Regions from separate parts of the Cronobacter malonaticus LMG 23826 genome, predicted to be linked through region 3. Evidence: riboswitches for the same ligand, from Rfam matches in the RefSeq annotation. Region 3 holds a riboswitch; each other region holds the start of a gene.
What was found. Region 3 has a riboswitch for thiamine pyrophosphate ahead of thiM (hydroxyethylthiazole kinase). Riboswitches for the same ligand answer to the same signal wherever they lie in the genome.
Positions count from the first base shown of each region.

Region 1: another riboswitch for thiamine pyrophosphate. It lies ahead of thiC (phosphomethylpyrimidine synthase ThiC); the one in region 3 lies ahead of thiM (hydroxyethylthiazole kinase).
Region 2: another riboswitch for thiamine pyrophosphate. It lies ahead of thiB (thiamine ABC transporter substrate binding subunit); the one in region 3 lies ahead of thiM (hydroxyethylthiazole kinase).

Region 1 covers NZ_CP013940.1:3,793,649-3,796,901, reverse strand. Annotated here, with positions in the region: gene thiC (phosphomethylpyrimidine synthase ThiC) at 1-1,763, opposite strand, end outside; TPP riboswitch at 1,880-1,989, opposite strand; gene AFK66_RS17790 (Rsd/AlgQ family anti-sigma factor) at 2,042-2,545, opposite strand; gene nudC (NAD(+) diphosphatase) at 2,648-3,253, shown strand, end outside.
Region 2 covers NZ_CP013940.1:3,410,071-3,413,323, forward strand. Annotated here, with positions in the region: gene sgrR (HTH-type transcriptional regulator SgrR) at 1-978, shown strand, start outside; TPP riboswitch at 1,014-1,115, shown strand; gene thiB (thiamine ABC transporter substrate binding subunit) at 1,148-2,131, shown strand; gene thiP (thiamine/thiamine pyrophosphate ABC transporter permease ThiP) at 2,107-3,253, shown strand, end outside.
Region 3 covers NZ_CP013940.1:1,337,734-1,340,986, reverse strand. Annotated here, with positions in the region: gene thiD (bifunctional hydroxymethylpyrimidine kinase/phosphomethylpyrimidine kinase) at 54-854, opposite strand; gene thiM (hydroxyethylthiazole kinase) at 841-1,638, opposite strand; TPP riboswitch at 1,672-1,768, opposite strand; gene AFK66_RS06255 (HTH-like domain-containing protein) at 1,966-2,205, shown strand; gene AFK66_RS21220 (DUF6998 domain-containing protein) at 2,258-2,686, shown strand; gene AFK66_RS06245 (helix-turn-helix domain-containing protein) at 2,784-3,253, opposite strand, start outside.

The sequences.
Region 1 (3,253 bases), 1.8 Mb from region 3:
TTCGGGCCGCACATAGAGCAGAAATGCGCGACTTTACCGGATTCCTGCGGCAGCGTTTCGTCGTGGTAGGCGCGGGCGGTGAACGGATCGAGCGCCAGGTTGAACTGATCTTCCCAGCGGAATTCAAAGCGCGCTTTCGACATGGCGTTATCGCGGATCTGTGCGCCAGGATGCCCTTTGGCGAGATCGGCGGCGTGGGCGGCAATTTTGTAGGTGATAAGCCCCTGCTTCACATCTTCTTTATTCGGCAGGCCGAGGTGCTCTTTCGGCGTCACGTAGCAGAGCATCGCGCAGCCGAACCAGCCAATCATCGCCGCGCCGATCCCGGAGGTGAAGTGATCGTAGCCGGGCGCGATATCGGTCGTGAGCGGTCCGAGCGTGTAGAAGGGCGCTTCGTGGCAGTGCTCCAGCTCCTCGGTCATGTTGCGGCGGATCATCTGCATCGGCACGTGGCCTGGGCCTTCGATCATGACCTGGACGTCATATTCCCATGCGATTTTCGTCAGTTCGCCGAGCGTGTGGAGTTCGGCGAACTGCGCCTCGTCGTTGGCGTCCTGAATGGAGCCGGGGCGCAGACCGTCGCCGAGTGACAGCGAGACGTCATAGGCGGCGCAGATTTCGCAGATCTCGCGGAAATGCTCGTAGAGGAAGTTTTCACGGTGGTGCGACAGGCACCATTTCGCCATGATCGAACCGCCGCGCGAGACGATGCCCGTCAGACGGCCTGCGGTCATCGGCACATAGCGCAGCAGCACGCCCGCGTGAATAGTGAAGTAATCGACGCCCTGTTCGGCCTGCTCAAGCAGCGTGTCGCGGAACATCTCCCAGCTCAGATCTTCGGCGATCCCGTTAGCCTTCTCCAGCGCCTGGTAGATCGGTACCGTACCGATCGGCACCGGGCTGTTGCGCAGGATCCATTCGCGGGTTTCGTGAATGTAGCGCCCGGTGGAGAGATCCATCACGGTATCTGCGCCCCAGCGGGTCGCCCAGACCAGTTTTTCGACTTCCTCTTCGATAGACGACGTCACCGCCGAGTTGCCGATATTGGCGTTGACCTTCACCAGGAAGTTACGACCGATAATCATCGGCTCCGATTCCGGGTGATTAATGTTGGCAGGAATAATGGCGCGCCCGGCGGCGACTTCGCCACGCACGAACTCCGGCGTGATGTTCTCCGGCAGGCGCGCGCCAAAGCCGTGGCCCGGATGCTGCTGGCGCAGTACCGCCGTGCGAATACGCTCGCGGCCCATGTTTTCCCGGATGGCGATAAATTCCATTTCGGGCGTCACGATACCCTGACGCGCGTAGTGCAACTGGGTGACACGCTTGCCCGCCTTTGCGCGCTTTGGCGTCAGCAGCCCGCGAAAGCGCAACTCATCCAGCCCGTCGTCGGCCAGACGCTCGCGGGTATACGCGGAGCTGAGGGAATCGAGGGTTTCGGTATCATTACGCGCGTCTATCCAGGCGCTGCGCAGTTTAGCCAGCCCTTCGCGGACGTCGATACGCACCGCCGGATCGCCGTAAGGGCCGGAGGTGTCATACACTGGCACCGGCTCGTTAGGCTCATAGCGCGGGTTCTCTTTGCTGCCGCCCGCAAGCGTCGGGCTCAGGCGGATTTCGCGCATCGGCACGCGAATATCTTCACGCGAACCGGTGAGATAGATGCGGTGAGAATTGGGGAAAGCGGTGCCTTCCAGGGTGTCGATAAAGTGTTGTGCGGCGGCGCGCTGTTCGCGGCGGCCTGGTTTGTTTGATACAGACATAGCGCATTCCAGTTAACGGTCAGGAAGTGGCTTGTCAGAACAACGGAGGAGTAATGGCGTGCGCCCGTGCACCCTTAACAGGGCATCAGGGCGAAATCGCGCCCTGAACGGGGCAAAATGGAATTACTCTTGTTCCCTTCGCAGGTATTAACCTGATCAGGTTCCGCGGATCCCGAATTAACGGTCTCAGCCCGTGCTGTCGCACTGGGCACTCCGACAAGATAAACCCCGCTAAAATCGCGGGGGCATATTTAAACTACTCGTTAATACAGCCGAACTCAAGCCGGTTTGGCGAGGCCGGTTTCGTCATTGGCGCTTTCGCCGAGGTTGTTGTCAAAAGCCAGCATGATGAGCTTATCTTCCAGCGCGAAGCGGGCGGCGAGCGCCTCGCCAATGCCGGAAAGCGCTTCCTGAAACTCCAGGCAGTTATCGTGGTCGATAGCGCTTTCCAGATGTGTGTCGTAGAAATCCATGATTTGCTGGGTGTTGGATTCCAGCTGAGGATAGATTTGCGTGGCGGCGACCAGCGGGCTGGTGCCTTCCATTTCGCTGATGACGCGCTCATAAATATTGAAATGTCCGGCGGAGAGGTAATCCACCAGGCAGTGACAGAAATCGTCCAGCGCCTGTTCATCAAGCGCAGTCATCGGCTCCTTGCCGGGTTTGATGCCGACCATCTTGTAATAGGTGACCAACAGATGGTTGCGGGCAGCAAGCCAACGATCAACTAACTCATTACTCCCACCAACGCGTTCCGTCAGACTTTTTAGCTGGTTTAGCATGATCGACTCCATGAGATATAAGATGTAAAAACGCAAATGACCCAAAATATGTAAGAACAATGTTAATAACGTGCCAGTGACGCAGAGGTAGTGCAATCAATTATGGAACGTACACTAGAAAATTTAGACCATGGCTGGTGGATAGTCAGCCATGAACAGAAATTATGGCTGCCAAATGCAGAATTACCTTACGGCCAGGCCGCGGATTTTGGTCTTACGGGCGAAAAGGCGCTGCAAATTGGCCTCTGGGAGGACGCGCCGGTCTGGCTGGTACTGCAAAAGCGCGAAAAGGACATGGCCTCGGTGCGACAGCTTATCGACCAGGACGCCGGGCTGTTTCAACTGGCGGGGCGGGGCGTACAGCTCGCCGAATTTTACCGCTCTCATAAATATTGCGGCTACTGCGGCCATGAGATGCACCCGAGCAAAACCGAGTGGGCGATGCTCTGCGGCCACTGCCGCGAACGCTACTACCCGCAAATCGCGCCGTGCATCATCGTGGCTATCCGCCGTGACGATAAAATCCTGCTGGCGCAGCATACAAGACACCGCAACGGCGTTTACACCGTGCTGGCCGGGTTTGTCGAAGTAGGCGAAACGCTGGAGCAGGCGGTAGCGCGTGAGGTCATGGAAGAGAGCAATATCCGCATCAAGAATTTACGCTATGTGACGTCTCAGCCCTGGCCGTTCCCGCAATCGCTGATGACC
Region 2 (3,253 bases), 2.1 Mb from region 3:
ATTCACCTGAGCGAGCCGGACGACTGGCTGCCGTGGCTGATGGGCAGCGTGCCGGCGATGATCCTGCCGCGGGAGTGGCCGGAAATGCCGAAATTCGCGAGCCAGCCCGTCGGCACTGGCCCTTACGCGGTGGTACGCAATAACAGCAACCAGCTAAAAATCCACGCCTTTGATGACTATTTTGGCTACCGCGCGCTGATTGATGAGGTGAACTTCTGGGTGCTGCCGGAGATAGGCGAGGAGCTGAGCTGCGCCGTTCAGCTTGAAGGCCCGACACGCGACGTCGACGAAAAAGCCGTGGAGAGCCGCCTCGAAGAAGGCTGCTACTACCTGCTGTTTGATTCCCGCTCGCGCGTCGGCGCGATGCCGGAGGTGCGCCGCTGGATAAGCTCGCGCTTTACGCCCGCCCGCCTGTTGCACCGCGCCGCGCCGCACTATCAGCGCATCTGGTTTCCGGCTTACGGCCTGCTGCCGCGCTGGCACCACGCGCCGCAAATTCCTGAGGCGCAGAAGCCCGCCGGGCTGGAGCGTCTTACGCTCACCTTCTATGGCGACCACAATGAAAACCGCATTATCGGCGCGCTGCTGCGCGATATCCTGGCGCAGGAGCAGGTGGAGCTGGAACTGCGAGAGGTGAGCTATGAGGAGTGGTATCAGGGCGACATTACCAGCGATCTATGGCTTAACAGCGCCAACTTTACGCTGCCGCTCGATTTCTCGCTGTTCGCGCACCTGTGCGAAGTGCCGCTCATTCAGCGCTGCATCCCGCTCGACTGGCAGGGCGACGCCCAGCGCTGGCGCACCGGCGCGCTGAACCTGCCGCAGTGGTGCCGCACGATGCTCGAGCGTCAGGATATTCTGCCGCTCATTCACCACTGGCTGATGCTACAGGGCCAGCGCAGTATGCGCGGCGTGCGCATGAACACGCTCGGCTGGTTTGATTTTAAATCCGCCTGGTTTGCACCGCCGGAGCCGTAACCCTTTCGCAACATTACGCAAATCATTACAATGAGCCGTTCTCAACGGGGTGCTGCCGACTGACCGGTGCGCTGAGATAATACCCGTCGAACCTGATCCGGATAACGCCGGCGAAGGGATTTGAGGCTACCGCTCAAAATCCTTTGCCCCCATTTGATAAAGGTGCAAAGTGTTAAAAAAACTGCTTCCTCTGCTGGCGCTCGCCGCCGCTCCGGCTTTCGCCAAACCTGTCCTGACCGTCTACACCTACGACTCTTTCTCCTCGGAGTGGGGCCCTGGCCCGAAAATTAAAACCGCCTTTGAAGCCGACTGCGGCTGCGAGCTGAAATTCGTGGCGCTGGAAGATGGCGTCTCGCTGCTTAACCGCCTGCGCATGGAAGGCAAAAACAGCAAAGCCGATGTGGTGCTGGGCCTGGATAACAATCTGCTTCAGGCCGCGACCGCGACCGGGCTGTTCGCCAAAAGCGGCGTTCCGGCGGGTGAAGTTAACGTGCCGGGCGGCTGGAATAACGACACCTTTGTGCCGTTCGACTACGGCTGGTTCGCCTTCGTCTATGATAAAAACAAACTGAAAAACCCGCCGAAAAGCCTGAAAGAGCTGGTTGAGAGCGACCAGAAATGGCGCATCATCTATGAAGATCCGCGCACCAGCACGCCAGGGCTGGGCCTGCTGCTGTGGATGCAAAAAGTCTATGGCGATAAAGCGCCGGACGCCTGGCAGAAGCTCGCCGCGAAAACCGTTACGGTCACCAAAGGCTGGAGCGAAGCCTACGGCCTGTTCCTGAAAGGCGAAGGCGATCTGGTGCTGAGCTACACCACCTCGCCCGCCTACCACATTATTGAAGAGAAAAAAGAGAACTACGCAGCGGCGAATTTCAGCGAAGGCCACTATCTGCAGGTGGAAGTCGCCGCACGCACCGCCGCCAGCAAGCAGCCCGCACTGGCGGAGAAATTCCTGAAGTTTATGGTTTCGCCCGCCTTCCAGAATGCGATCCCCGCGGGCAACTGGATGTACCCGGTGACCAACGTCGCGCTGCCGGAAGGCTTTAACGCGCTGACCCGGCCGCAGACCACCCTGCAATTCACCTCACAGGAAGTCGCCGCACAGCGCGCGCAATGGACGAGTGAATGGCAACGCGCCGTGAGCCGCTGATCCCCGGCTGGCTCTGGCCCGGCCTCACCGCCGCCCTGCTGATGGCGGCGGTGGCGATGGCGGCGTTCGCAGCGCTCTGGACACACGCGCCGCACACCGATGCACGCGCGCTGCTACACGACAGCTACCTGTGGCATGTGGTGCGCTTCTCGTTCTGGCAGGCGTTTCTCTCTGCCCTGATTTCCGTCGTGCCTGCGATCCCACTCGCCCGCGCGCTCTACCGCCGCCGCTTTCCGGGGCGGCGAATGCTGCTGCGCCTGTGCGCCATGACGCTTATCCTGCCGGTGCTGGTGGCGATTTTCGGCCTGCTTAGCGTCTACGGGCGCAGCGGCTGGCTCGCCGCGCTCTGCGCGACGCTCGGTATTGAATGGACGTTTTCGCCTTATGGCCTTCAGGGCATCCTGCTGGCGCACCTCTTTTTTAATATGCCGATGGCGACTCGCCTGCTGTACCAGACGCTGACGCAGATCCCCGGCGAACAGCGCCAGCTCGCCGCGCAGCTCGGTATGCGCGGCTGGGATTTCTTCCGGCTGGTGGAGTGGCCCTGGCTGCGCCGCCAGATCCCGCCGGTAGCGGCGCTCATTTTTATGCTCTGCTTCGCCAGTTTCGCCACGGTGCTGGCGCTCGGCGGCGGGCCGCAGGCAACCACCATTGAGCTCGCCATCTACCAGGCGCTGAGCTATGACTACGATCCGGGGCGCGCGGCGCTGCTGGCGCTTATCCAGATGGGCTGCTGCCTGTCGCTTATCCTGTTAAGCCAGCGGCTCAGCAAAGCGATTCCTGTCGGCGCGACGCTGGTGCGCGGCTGGCGCAACCCGGAGGATTCATGGCGCAGCAAACTCATCGATTCACTGCTGATTGGTGCCGCGCTGCTGCTTCTCCTGCCGCCTCTGCTGGCGGTGCTGGTGGACGGCCTGCGCGGCGACATTAGCCATGCGCTGGCCGACCCGGCGCTGTGGCGCGCGCTCTGGACGTCGCTGCGTATCGCGCTCTGCGCCGGAGTGCTGTGCGTTATCCTGACCATGATGCTGCTCTGGAGCACACGCGAGCTGTACCTGCGCCAGCATCGTCTCGTCGGGCAAAGCCTGGAGCTTTGCGGCGTGCTGATCCTCGCGATGCCGG
Region 3 (3,253 bases):
TAGCACAGATTGCCAGACCTGAGCGCATTTTCAGCTAATTCTGCTGGCACGGTTCACCACCATGCATGAAAATGATGGACGGGCCCGATGCCCTCCCCTACTTCCAGACTATCCGCCTGTTGCAGCGCTTTCGTGAGCCACGCCTTCGCCGCCGTCACTGTTTCAACCCAGTCAGGATACTGCGGGCGCAGCGCCGCGAGCGCGCTGGAGAGCGTGCAGCCGGTGCCGTGGGTATTTTTCGTCATGACACGCGGAGCGGTAAAGCGCGTCGCCCCTTCGCGAGTAAAGAGCCAGTCGGGGCTTTCGGCGTCATCCAGATGCCCGCCTTTCATCAGCACCGCGCCGCAGCCGAGCGCCAGCAGCGCCTCACCCTGCTGGCGCATCTCCGTTTCGCTGCGGGCATGCGTGGTTTCCAGCAGCGCCGCCGCCTCCGGCAAATTCGGCGTGATGATCGCCACCTGCGGCAATAATCTTTCGCGCAGCGTGCGCACCGCTGACGGGCTAAGAAGCGGATCGCCGCTTTTCGCGAGCATGACCGTATCCAGCACGATATTACGCACCCGGTAGTGCGAGAGCCGCTCGGCTACGGCCTCGACGATATCCGTTTCCGCCAGCATGCCGATTTTGGTGGTGTCGATGCGCACATCGCTTAACACTGAATCAAGCTGGGCGGCGACGAACGACGGCTCGATGCGGTAGACCGACTGCACGCCGCGGGTGTTCTGCGCCACCAGCGCCGTAATCACTGATGTGCCGTAAGCACCGAGCGCCGAGAACGTTTTGAGATCGGCCTGAATCCCCGCGCCGCCGCTCGGATCGGTGCCGGCGATGGTGAGCGCGTTAATGCGTTTCATGAGCACCTCCGAACGCCTGCGCATGCAGATTATCCAGCAACGCGCTGGCGAAACTGCCGGGGCCACGGGAGACGGTCAGCGCCTGTTCGCCCGCCCGCTTCATCAGCCAGCAGGCCGTTGCGACATTCTCCAGACGGTCGCCCGGCAGCGCGCAGCAGGCAGCGACGACCGCCGAGAGCGCACAGCCGGTGCCCACCACGCGCGTCAACATCCCGGTGCCGCCCTCGACCGCGACCGTGCGTTCGCCATCGGTGATGTAATCGACCTCGCCGGTCACAGCGACGACTGCGCCGGTGCGGCGCGCCAGTAAGCGGGCCGCCTCACGCGCCTGATGCGCGCTTTCGGTCGCGTCAACGCCGCGCCCGCCGCCGCTCTCGCCTGCCAGCGCGCGAATTTCCGAGGCGTTGCCGCGAATGGCGGCTGGGCGACGCGCCAGGATCTCCCGCGCAAATTCCGTGCGCAGCGTGAGCGCGCCGACGGCGACCGGGTCGAGCGTCCACGGCTTGCCCGCCGCGCAGGCGCCGTCGATGGCCGCACGCATCGCCTGCTGCTGCGGGTGTGTGAGCGTACCGAGGTTGATGAGTAAGGCATCGGCGATGGCCGCGAACTGCGCGGCTTCTTCAGTATCCACCACCATCGCGGGCGAGGCGCCAAGCGCGAGCAGGACATTGGCAGTGAAATTTTGCACCACATCGTTAGTAATGCAGTGCACCAGCGGAGCGTGACGGCGAAGTTGGGTGACAACAGGCGCGGCGTTTGAGCCGCAAAGCAGGTCAGAAGACATGGTTCTCTCCTGCCAGGCGCGAAGACGGGATACCGGACAGGCATCTGACTTCCCTACGCTGGCATTATCCAGATCAGGTGGTACGGGTATTTCTCAGCCCATCAGTGATGGGGCACCCCGAGTCATGAAGATTGAATCTCTATACTTTTTGCCAGCTTAGGGTAAGTTGCTTGCTGTTGCAAGCCCGCCCTTCCGGTTATCGCTTCTTCGCGCTGTACCCCACCTTATACCTCAGTTTGTACCCCATATCTGTATGACAAAACCCCTTGATTATCAAAATTAGCTAATTTATATTATTTATCTAAATTTGATAAGTGAGATATGCAAATGACAGAAACCCAGATCTACGAGAACATTAAGCAAGCCATCAACAGCGCACCGCGAAATGGTCAAACGGTTGAAATGCACCTCCAGATGATCAAATACGCCGACCACCTGAAAAACGTCACTGCTAAAGAGTTTTGCGAGGGTGTGGGACTTAAAGCCAGTTTTGGTACTGAATTCAGCAAAATGAGGAATCTCACCGAGCGGCTTAAAGCCGCTGGGCTTGATACCTCGAAGCTGTGATTAACAAGATCATCGGTATCTACGTTTAGTTAACGAGGTTAGATGGGTGCACGTGAAGCATATCGGCAGTATCGAGAAGCGGTGGCTGCTTGCAAAGGCATTTTTTGCCCGAGGTGGTAATGTCACTGGTGATTATGGTGAACATCTCGTAAAGCAACTTTATGGGGGTGAATTATTGCCAAACTCCCATAAAAGCGCCGATGTAAGATTAAGCGATGGGACGCTGTTGCAGGTCAAAACCAGAGTCAATAAAACCCAGTTAGGCGGAATTCGCTCCTGGGATTTCGATTACCTGATCGGCATTCAGCTTAATGAAGATGCCGAAGTAGTGATGGCAGTTCGTGTCCCTGTGGGTATTTGTCGCCAAATTGCCGGATATGCCAGCCACGATAACAAATTTGTGATTCATCTCAATGGCGTGCTTCTTAAAACGCCTGGCGTAGAAAACGTCACTGAAGAGTTTCGTCAATGTAATCCTTAAGTGTTCGTTTTTTTTCTTTTCTGGATGCGGGCGGCAATATACCAAACAGCACGGAAGAATAAGAAGATGTAGAGCTGGGTAATCATAATCCTCCTGTTTATTGGGTATTCATAGTTTGCTGTGACGTGTGTTTATCAAGATAGGCCAAGGCGTATTCGTTCGTTAGTTTCCCGTCACATTTAAAGCGCTCCAAATCTGGTAACTGATACTCAGAAAATTGATACCAATGTCCAGCACTCTCGAATTGATGCAATTTGGTAGAATATTCCTTATCGTCGCTTGGTGCGGTTGACGGTGTTACAGGTTTCTTTATCTTTGGCTTCGGTGTTGGCTTCACCTTTTCCGGCGTTTGCGCTTCTTCTTTCGGTGCTTCGTCAAGCTCGCACATCGGATCGGCGTTGGCCTCTTCGCCCTGTTCCTCCTGCTGTACGGCTGGCATGTCTTCTTTGGCGTTACCGAATACTGGATGTTTCAGGCAGTCCACCCAGACAGGCTTTTTTGTCGTCCCGGTGTTACGTTCGAGAAGGAATAATTCTGGGGAGAGATCGATAACAGTCCATTCGTAAG